DNA from 3 places in the Chryseobacterium sp. MEBOG07 genome. Region 3 is predicted to be linked to each of the others. Evidence: riboswitches for the same ligand, from Rfam matches in the RefSeq annotation. Region 3 holds a riboswitch; each other region holds the start of a gene.

Region 1 (3,287 bases), 710 kb from region 3:
AATATTTTGCTTTGTTGGAAAACATAATAGTTACTTCTATGGCATCAGATTCAATATTTTCTATTTTATCATCTATGTTAATAGAAATTATTTCTGGTTGATTGTTTAAACTAAAATAAAATTTCGAATACCATCTCAGTCTTCCTTCATCATTCTGAACCCTTACATTTTCAGTGTTTATTTCTTCGATACTATAAGATTTTCTTTTCGTTAATTGCCCGGAATATATCCCAATGTTTTTACAATAAATCTTATCCTTTATCTTCATAAATTATTCTCTTACTATCTATAATGATCTTTGAAAATCTGTGGAATCAGTTGGCAAAATAATTCCTGAAAATTAGTTCAAGCTTAATAAAGCCAATCTATATCCATCCATTCCGAAGCCAGATAAAACAGCATCCGTATTGGCAGCTGTCACAGATTTCTGTCTGAACTCTTCTCGTTTATAGATATTGCTGATGTGAACCTCTACTTTTGGCTTTCGGATATTTTTTAAACAATCCGCAATGGCATAGGAATAATGAGTAAAAGCTCCGGGATTAATAACTACCGCATCAAAATCATCTTCCTGAAGCCTGTTGATGAGCTCTCCTTCAATATTCGACTGGTAATATTTTAATTCATGAGACTGAAACTCGGATCTTAAAATTTCCAAATAGCTTTCCATAGAAACGCTTCCATAGATTTCCGGTTCTCTGGTACCTAAAAGGTTGAGATTAGGACCGTTTATAATCAAAACTTTCATCCTATAAAATTAAAAACTTTTTTCAATTAATGGTCAAAAATTTCATTAAAGCATACAATATGCTCAATTGAATTATTGATAATGATATTTATCATGTTTGTGAAAGTGATAACGGATGTAACTCCCTATTTTAATGACTTTTATTAAAATATTATGTTAATTTTCAAAAATTTATCATGAAAAAATATAAGTCTACTTGTTTTGTAGACTAAAACTTTATAGCTTTGCAGTCATATTTCGATCGGCTTATAAAGAAAGATGGAGGGAACTGACCCAGTGAAATCTTGACAACCTACCTCTAGAGGCAAGGTGTTACGTTCAGCCTTTAAAGGAAAAATAAGCATTTGGTTTGTCGTATTTATCGATGCCCTTTGCTGTCTTTTCTGCAAAGGGTAAGTTTTTAATATATGATAAACAAAATTGATTATGATTAGTAAATATTTATTTAATTCTAAAGCTTGGATACCTCCGGTTGCTGCATTTTTTCTGGGAATTACCAATGTAAATGCACAAAATTCCAAGCCGAAAAAGATAGCCTCCATGAAAAAGAAATTGATGAAGTAGTGGTGGTAGCCTATGGAAAGGCGAAAAGAAACAGCTATACAGGTTCAGTAGCAACCATTTCCGGCGATAAGATCAATAACAGACCTGTCACCAATATTACCAAAGCTTTGGAAGGGCAGGTTGCAGGGATTCAAACGACAAGTGCTTCAGGGCAGCCAGGTGCAGTTTCTACCATCCGAATCAGGGGAATTGGTTCCATAAGTGCTTCCAGTGATCCGTTATATGTAGTGGACGGGATTCCATTTGACGGAAACCTGAACTCTATCAGTCCAAGTGATATTGAATCTATAAGTGTTCTGAAAGATGCTACAGCAAGTGCATTGTATGGTTCAAGAGGGGCTAATGGGATTATCATTATTACTACAAAATCAGGTAAAAAAGGAGAGGCGAAAGTTAATTTTAATATCAGCCAGGGGTTCTCAGGAAGAGCGGTAAAAGATTACGAACAGGTTAATACAGATCAGTATTTTCAATTATATTGGGAAGCATTGAGAAACGGTTATCAATCTGGCAAAGTGTCTTCTCAACAGGCAGCCCAGATGGCGACAGACAATCTTGTTTCTACACTTGGGATCAACCCTTACGGAACAGGTTATTCAAAACCAGTAGGAACAGACGGGAAGCTATTGCCTGGTGCATCCCCTTTATGGAATGACGACTGGAGAGACATCTTACAGAGAGTGGCTTCAAGAAATCAGGTAGATCTGGATATCAGTGGAGGAAGTGAGAAAAGTAATTATTTCTTTTCCCTGGGCTATCTGGATGATAAAGGAATGGCTATTGAATCAGGATTTAAAAGATACAATACCCGATTAAAGATCAATTCTGAAGTGAAAAAATGGCTGAATGTTGGGGTGAACTTAAGCTATACAAACAGTGTACAGCAGGCACCTACTTCTTCAGATTCCAAAGCAAGCAATATCATCAATGCGGCAAGATTTATTCCTTCATTCTATCCTTATTATGAAAGAAATCCTGATGGATCATTTGTGCTGGATGCTGCCGGAGACAGAATTTATGATTTTGGGAAGTACAGACCTACGAATGCACTTCAGAACCAGAATGCTGCAGCAACGCTGCCACTGGATAAAAATGAAAATAAAGAAGATAACTTCTCAGGGAAAGGATTCATGGAATTTACCTTTTTACCGGAGTTGAAATTCAAGTCAAGTTTTTCTGTGGATTTAGTCAATTATTATGGACATTTTTATTCAAATCCATTGCTGGGACAAGGTGCTGAAATTGGAGGTTCGGTGACGAAAAGCAGTGCCAGAACGCTTTCTTATACAACCAGTAATATTCTTACCTATGATAAGAAATTTGGAAAGCACCATGTAAATGTTTTGGCAGGACACGAATTCTATAAATACGATTATCAGACGATTTCAGGAACGAGAAGCCAGTTCTCATTGCCTTACTATTATGAGCCGGATGCCGCTTCTTTATTAGGAAGTTTCAGTGGAAACAGTAATAAACTAAGCTTATTGAGTTTTCTTGGAAAAGTAGAGTACGATTATAATAATACTTATTTCCTATCAGCTTCAGGAAGAGCAGACAGTTCTTCAAGATTTGAGAAAGATAACAGATGGGGGAGATTCTGGTCAGTAGGAGGTTCATGGAAGATTTCAAATGAGGAATTTATTAAAAGCCTGAATGTCTTCAATCAGTTGACATTACGTGCCAGCTACGGAGGACAGGGGAATGATAAATTACTTCGACCAAACGGACAACCACTTTATTACGCTTATCAGGAGCTATACCGGTTTATCAGCCTTGGTGGAGAACCGGGAACAACACTGGAAAAAACGTCTACGAATAATGTGAAGTGGGAAACCAACCTTAACTTAAATGTAGGTTTGGAATTTGCGATTCTGAATAACAGAATTAAAGGGAATATCGAATATTTCAAAAGAAAAAGTCAGGATCTTCTCTTCAATATGCCGGTTGCACCATCATTGGGAATCAGTGATTATCC
Region 2 (3,287 bases), 870 kb from region 3:
TCTGAATTCAAAGACTTTTGATTCTCCTGCACCGATAAGCTCATCAATTAGAAAAGAAGCTTTTGTTCCTTTTTTTTCAGGATTTACGGTATTTCCCTGATGAATAATAAAATCATTGATTCCATCTTTGAAATAAGCATTCTCTGCTTTGGGAGCTCCGTAAAGTTTGGAAGTATTCGTTTCGTTATCACAAAATACACTTTTTGCATTTGTATTTCGGGAATACAGCTTTTTGATTGATATACTGTCATGACCAATATTAATACTTCCGTCATGAGAAGCATTGATCTCTCCTTTATAAGTATTGTATCCCCATTTCCAGTTATTTCTGAACCATACCGTAGGAGCTACCAGAATAGGAGCCTCATGCTGGCTTCGATTACAAACGGTGACTCTTGCTAGGATATCGTTGTGATCGCCTTTACAGTATTCAATGAAAATATCGAAATATTCGTCATTATCAAAAATTCCAGTGTCGAAAATCTCATACTCCGGTTCCTTTTTACTGCGTTTTCCGTTTTCTGTAACAAGATCATCGTAAGGAAATTCATTAATTGGGTATTTATACACCATCTTCATATAGCTGTGGGTAGGCGTATTGTCCAGATAATAAAATATTTCTTTGATGTCTTCACCATGATTTCCCTGAGGATTGCTCAATCCAAAGAATCGTTCTTTTACCATTTTATCTTTCCTGTTCCAGAAAGAAAAAGCAAAACAGAAAATCTGCTTTACATCAGAAATCCCGGCGATCCCTTCTTCTCCCCAGCGGTAAGCATAGCTTTCGGCATTATGATGATTGGTAAAATTCCATGCATTCCCATTCGGGCTGTAATCTTCACGTACATTTCCCCACTGGCGGTTGCTTACATAAGGTCCCCAGTTTTTCCATTTAGTATCTTGTAATCTTTCTTTTTCAACGGTCATATTTCATCATTTTTCAATACGAAGTTAGTTTTTTTGAGAAGTAATTCCAATTTTTTTCATCTGAATAATTATTAATATAGCCTTGAAATACTTGTATTTAAGGGCTGTTTTAAATATTAAAATAATTTTTTTTGAAATTAAAAGAAAAGAACTACCTTTGCATCATTCGTTCATTTAAATATTGAAAATGTTATCAAGAAAGGTTGAGGGATTAGACCCTATGAAACCTTAGCAACCCTTTGTGCAAGCAAAGAAGGTGCTACGTTCTACCAATTTATTTTGGACAGATAACTTACTGAAGTTCTTTTCAGCCATTTCCTGTGGCATTTTCAATTGTATTTGTATTAAAATATAATAGAATTGAAAACAGAACTAAACTATATTAATCTTTCGTATCAAACTTATTCCCAAAAGGAATATCATATCTCATTAAGCTATCAGCTTTTTGGGAAAGATCTGTTTACAGCACCCATCATTCTAATCAACCATGCTCTTACCGGAAACTCAAATGTATCGGGAGAAAAAGGATGGTGGAAACAATTGGTGGGAGAAAATCAGCTTGTTGATACCGATCAATATACTGTTCTGTGTTTCAATATACCCGGAAACGGTTATGACGATTTTTTAATTGAAGACTATGAAGACTTTACACCTTCAGATATCGCAGCGATATTTCTGAAAGGACTTGAAGCTTTACATATCAAAAATATATATGCCATTATTGGAGGCTCTCTTGGAGGGGGAATTGCATGGGAAATGCTTGCTAAGCAGCCGGATCTTGCAGAAATATTTATCCCCATAGCCTGTGATTACAGAACACACGACTGGCTTCATGCTCAATGTCTGGTTCAAAAGTTTTTATTGAATGATAAAGATGAACCATTACAGAAAGCAAGAATTCATGCGATGCTCTGTTATAGAACTCCACAATCACTCAACGATAGATTTCAAAACCAATATAATCAGGACAAACAACGCCTGGAATCAGAAGACTGGCTGGTTTATCATGGTAATGCATTAAACGAAAGGTTTAGTTTAAAGGCATACAAACTGATGAACCATCTCTTGATGAATATTAATACTGATGAAAAAGCACTGGAGAAGATCGAAGCACGAATGCACATGATCTCCGTAGATACAGACTTATTCTTCCCGGCTTCTGAAATCCGAATGTGTTTTGAAAACTTAAAAGAGAAAAATAAGGATGTTTCTTATCACGAGATCCAATCTATACACGGGCATGACGCCTTCCTAATGGAATATCAACAATTAAATAATATCATAAAAAACATTTTATAGAAGTAATGAAAAATGCTAACGAAATAAAATTTTTGAAGAACAGATCAATCATCAAATTTGAAGGAGAAGATTTCCTGGGAGAAATCGGGATTGACGGAAGAATTTTTAAAGCGCTTACTTTAGCGCGCATCAGTGTAGGAGTAATCTCTCAACAGGCCATAGAAAACGGAATTTCTATTTTGGTTCAGGAAATTGATGCAGAAAAAGCAGTCGCTTGTCTTATTGATGAGTTCGAAGCAGAAAGAAAATCTGGAAAAGTTTCTCAAATCTATAGTATCAATAATGTTTCTGTGATCGGTTTTGTAGCAGAAGATTTCAATAAAGTCTTTGCCGAACTGGCAAGAAACAATGTTTTCCCATTATTGCTGAATCAGGTAGCCGGAGAAAACAGAGTTAATATCGTAGTGACTTCTTCACAGGATGAAAAAACAAAAAACATCATAGAATCTGAAATTTTCAAAAAACCAAAGACAGTTCATCTGGCAATCATTGGTCACGGAAATGTAGGAAAGACATTGATACAACAAGTCTTGGAATCTGCAGAAGAAATTAAAAAACGTAAAAAAATAGACCTTAGAGTAGTTGCGGTAGCCAATTCAAAGAAAATTGCCTTCAACAAAAAAGGATTTGATGCCAATTGGGGTGATGAGGTTTTGACAGCAGAACATCCATCGAATGTAGAAGAACTGATCAATTTCTCTAATGAAAATCAACTGGAGAACCTGATTGTTGTGGATAACACAGCGAGTAAGGATTTTGTGAAGAACTACCATGCTTTAGCAGAAAACGGATTTGATCTGGTTTCTTCCAACAAAATTTTCAATACCCTTCCAATTGAAGAGTACAGAAAACTAAGATATACGTTGAGTAAAAACAACAGACGTTATCTGTATGAAACTAATGTTGGTGCAGGTTTACCGTTAATTGATACCATAAAATTATTACACCTTTCAGGAGAAAATATCACAAGAATCAAAGGAGTATTCTCAGGAACACTGAGCTATGTATTCAATAATTTTTCTTTGAGAGATGATAAATTTTCAGCAATTGTCAACGAAGCT
Region 3 (3,287 bases):
TGATCCGCCCGCACCAAGCACTGTAGAACCTTCAGCAGCCACATTTCCATTGATGTCATATTGGGTGTAAGAAGCCTCATCACCAGCCTTGATCTGGTATTGTTCAAATCTGAATTCTCCTCCGAATGCGATATTGAACCGCTTTATATTTTTAGAAACATCAAGATTAACGGTATTTTGAAGGAAACTATGAGCTCCTGCATAAAAACGGGCTGGCGATTTTGCCCCAAGAGAAGCATTATTGGTATTGCTTACATTATAATTGAAAGTATTGCTTCCGAACGTATTACTCAGGTCAAATAGCCAGTCATTGACATTATATTTTGCGCCTACAGCATAAGAGACATCATACACCTGAGATCCAAGACTTGCCTGAAAACCGTTTGGGTAAATGGATGAAACGACATTAGATGTTTCGCTTGGAAGTCTTCTGAAGCCAAATCCTTTTCCTTCTTTGATACTGAAACCTCCGAAAGAATACAGTTTAAAATTATCATTAAAAGGATATTCTGCATTGAAAAACAGCTGTCCCTGTCTAATCTGGGCATCTCCGATCTGGAAATTGAAGTCGTCACGTGTCAATCCTCGCTCTTTAATTTTTGCATCATCTGCAGCTCTTGCGGCTTCGGGATCATTTGCAAACGCATACGCAAAATTATCTCCGAAAATATCTAAATCATGATTTTGAGTTCTTGTTGTTTTTCCTCTATGGCTTAATTGTAGTGAAAGATTGATATAGCCGTCTTTCTTTCCTAATGAAGTTCCGTAATTGGCTCCGGCCTGATAAGTGTCGCCATCATTTCTTCCGGTTACTCCATAAGTAAGACTTGCTGATGCTCCGGCATTTTTTTTAAGAATAATATTGATCACTCCGGCGATGGCATCGGAACCATATTGTGCAGCAGCTCCGTCTCTTAGGACTTCTATTCTATCAATTGCAATGATGGGAATTGTCCCAAGATCTGTTCCTACAGAGCCATTTCCTACGGTATTCTGATAGTTGACTAACGATGTAGAATGCCTTCTTTTTCCGTTTAATAATACCAAAATCGATCTGGTCCCATTCCTCTTAAGGACACGGGATCAATATGTTCTGTACCGTCAGAAGCAGACTGCCTCACTGCATTGAATGATGGGATCACATAGTTCAGAAGATCCTGAGCAGTCATTTGTGGAGAGCTTCTCTGGATCTTGTCAATATTAATAACGTCTACAGGAACCGTTGTCTCAAGTTTTGTTCTTTTGACATTTCGGTTTCCGACAATGATAATGTCTTCGATTTGTTTTCCTTTCTCCTCATTCTCCTGAGCAGCTACCAAAATTATACTCAGCAAAAATACCGCTGTACTTAATTTTTTCATTTTTGTTCTTGCCAATTAATAATAACATTCCTGCGAACCTTTTCGCAGATAAACAAGACTTCAAGAAATGGAATTCATATAAGAATATTGACTTCACTTATCTCCCCTTCCGGGTTGGAATTAGCACCTTTGCACTTTTTGAATTGTACAGGTTGCTAAGGTTTCTTTGGGCCAAATCCCTCCACCTTTCTTGATAAATCTACCGCAAAAGTAGACTATTTTTTTCAATATACAAAAAAGGCAAATCAGCTATTCTGCCAATCTGCCTTTTTGTTTTACTTAACAATCATCTTTTGAATTGCGATTCCTGTTTCTGATTTTAATTGAACCAGATAAGTTCCTGGCGGATAATTGATTTTGGTTTCAAAAGTCCCATTTTCTTTATCAATTTTGAATGAGTCCAGCTTTTTACCGGTCATGTCGAAAAATAAAATTTCTCCGTTTTTTGCTTTGTTAAAAATTAATTTTGCGATCCCATTTTGTATTGGATTATTAACAATCTGAAGAGATAATTTATTAGCTGCATGAGTATCCGTTGTGGATAAAGCGCCTGCGTAATTTCCGAAAATCCTGAATTCTCCAGGCTGTAAAGTTATCGGAGCAGTTGTTGAAGCTATATTGGAAACACTGTCATCCATCAGATTCTGCCATTGACCTGTGTAAGGAAAGTAAGGAACAACATTTTGTGCAGAAGTAGTATAATTAGCCAATACCACCACATTCTTTATTCCGGTAGTAATGGTTGTATCGTAGAGATAAATCCTGGTGATCAGGCCATCAGGATCATTCGTAAGATTATTGGATTCTATACTGTACGTTTTAGATTTGAAAATCTGATGGGTGTTTCTGATATTGAGTATTTTAGCCCATGTGTCGTACACTGCTTTTCTGTTTGCATTGGTATCATATCCCAGCGTAAATGCAACGGGTTTCTCATCTGTTCTGCATCCGCTGTTGATTGTACCGTCCGCACATCTGTTGATACTGAATTCGTATCCTAATTCTCCAAACTGCCAGATCATTTTCGGACCGGGAATAGTGAAAAATGTAGCTCCGAAGGTTTTCATTCTTTCAAGAGCCGTATTCAGATTTTTAACACTATAACCTCCATTGACGGCACCATATTCAAGGTTTTTAAACATGAGTCTTTCCTCATCATGACTTTCTCCATATCCCACAGCACTCATATTGGTAAAGCCATGAAGACTGTGATTCATACGGTCATAATTGCTGTTTTCCTTATATCCCATGGTATTTTGATTATAGGGATCGGTTTGCTTATTCCAAAGCATAACACCTTTTCCTTCTGCTATTCTGTAATTGGCCCACTGCTGTTCTTCTGCATCTGTTCCCAGGTGTTCGAAGATCATATAAGAATTGGGATCAATAGCCCACTGTCTGTCTGCATAATGTTTCATAATGTCAACTCTGTCTTGCTGATAAGCATTGGTACAGGCTTCATCATTTTCGGAACAGTTTTGAGTGAATCCTTTCGTTAAATCCCAACGAAATCCATCGATGCGGTATTCTGTCAACCATTGCTGAAGGCATCTTTCAACGTAATATTGAGTTGAAGAACTTGTATGATTAAAATCGTTAAACACATTATAAGAGTGTTTGGGAACCTGATTGAAATAAGGGTTATCCGGAGCAACATTTCCGTAGCCATCTCCATCAGGATCTATATTCCAAAGTCTTACCAAAGGTGAGCGTCCTGTTGCATGATTAAAGGCGACATCTAAAATCACCGCAATCCCGTTTTGGTGGCACAGATCTACAAATTCTTTGAATTTTTCAGGAGTTCCATACGCTTTATCCAATGCATAATGGAAGGAAGTATTGTAACCCCAGGAAAGATTTCCATCAAATTCCATGATGGGAAGCAGTTCTATAGCATTGATCTTTAAATTCTTCAAATAAGAAATC

Evidence for each region. Region 3 has a riboswitch for S-adenosylmethionine ahead of LF886_RS02560 (TonB-dependent receptor plug domain-containing protein). Riboswitches for the same ligand answer to the same signal wherever they lie in the genome.
Region 1: linked by a shared signal. The riboswitch ahead of LF886_RS23190 (SusC/RagA family TonB-linked outer membrane protein) and the one ahead of LF886_RS02560 (TonB-dependent receptor plug domain-containing protein) in region 3 are both predicted to bind S-adenosylmethionine.
Region 2: linked by a shared signal. The riboswitch ahead of LF886_RS24215 (alpha/beta fold hydrolase) and the one ahead of LF886_RS02560 (TonB-dependent receptor plug domain-containing protein) in region 3 are both predicted to bind S-adenosylmethionine.

What each region holds. Positions count from the first base shown of each region.
Region 1 covers NZ_CP084579.1:5,023,471-5,026,757, reverse strand. Annotated here, with positions in the region: gene LF886_RS23200 (hypothetical protein) at 1-268, opposite strand, end outside; gene LF886_RS23195 (type II 3-dehydroquinate dehydratase) at 341-748, opposite strand; SAM riboswitch class I at 992-1,091, shown strand; gene LF886_RS23190 (SusC/RagA family TonB-linked outer membrane protein) at 1,207-3,287, shown strand, end outside.
Region 2 covers NZ_CP084579.1:4,861,967-4,865,253, reverse strand. Annotated here, with positions in the region: gene LF886_RS22405 (MGH1-like glycoside hydrolase domain-containing protein) at 1-927, opposite strand, end outside; SAM riboswitch class I at 1,115-1,221, shown strand; gene LF886_RS24215 (alpha/beta fold hydrolase) at 1,288-2,226, shown strand; gene LF886_RS24210 (ACT domain-containing protein) at 2,232-3,287, shown strand, end outside.
Region 3 covers NZ_CP084579.1:545,401-548,687, reverse strand. Annotated here, with positions in the region: gene LF886_RS02565 (TonB-dependent receptor plug domain-containing protein) at 1-354, opposite strand, end outside; partial or broken gene LF886_RS02560 (TonB-dependent receptor plug domain-containing protein) at 928-1,361, opposite strand; SAM riboswitch class I at 1,456-1,561, opposite strand; gene LF886_RS02555 (alpha-amylase family glycosyl hydrolase) at 1,637-3,287, opposite strand, start outside.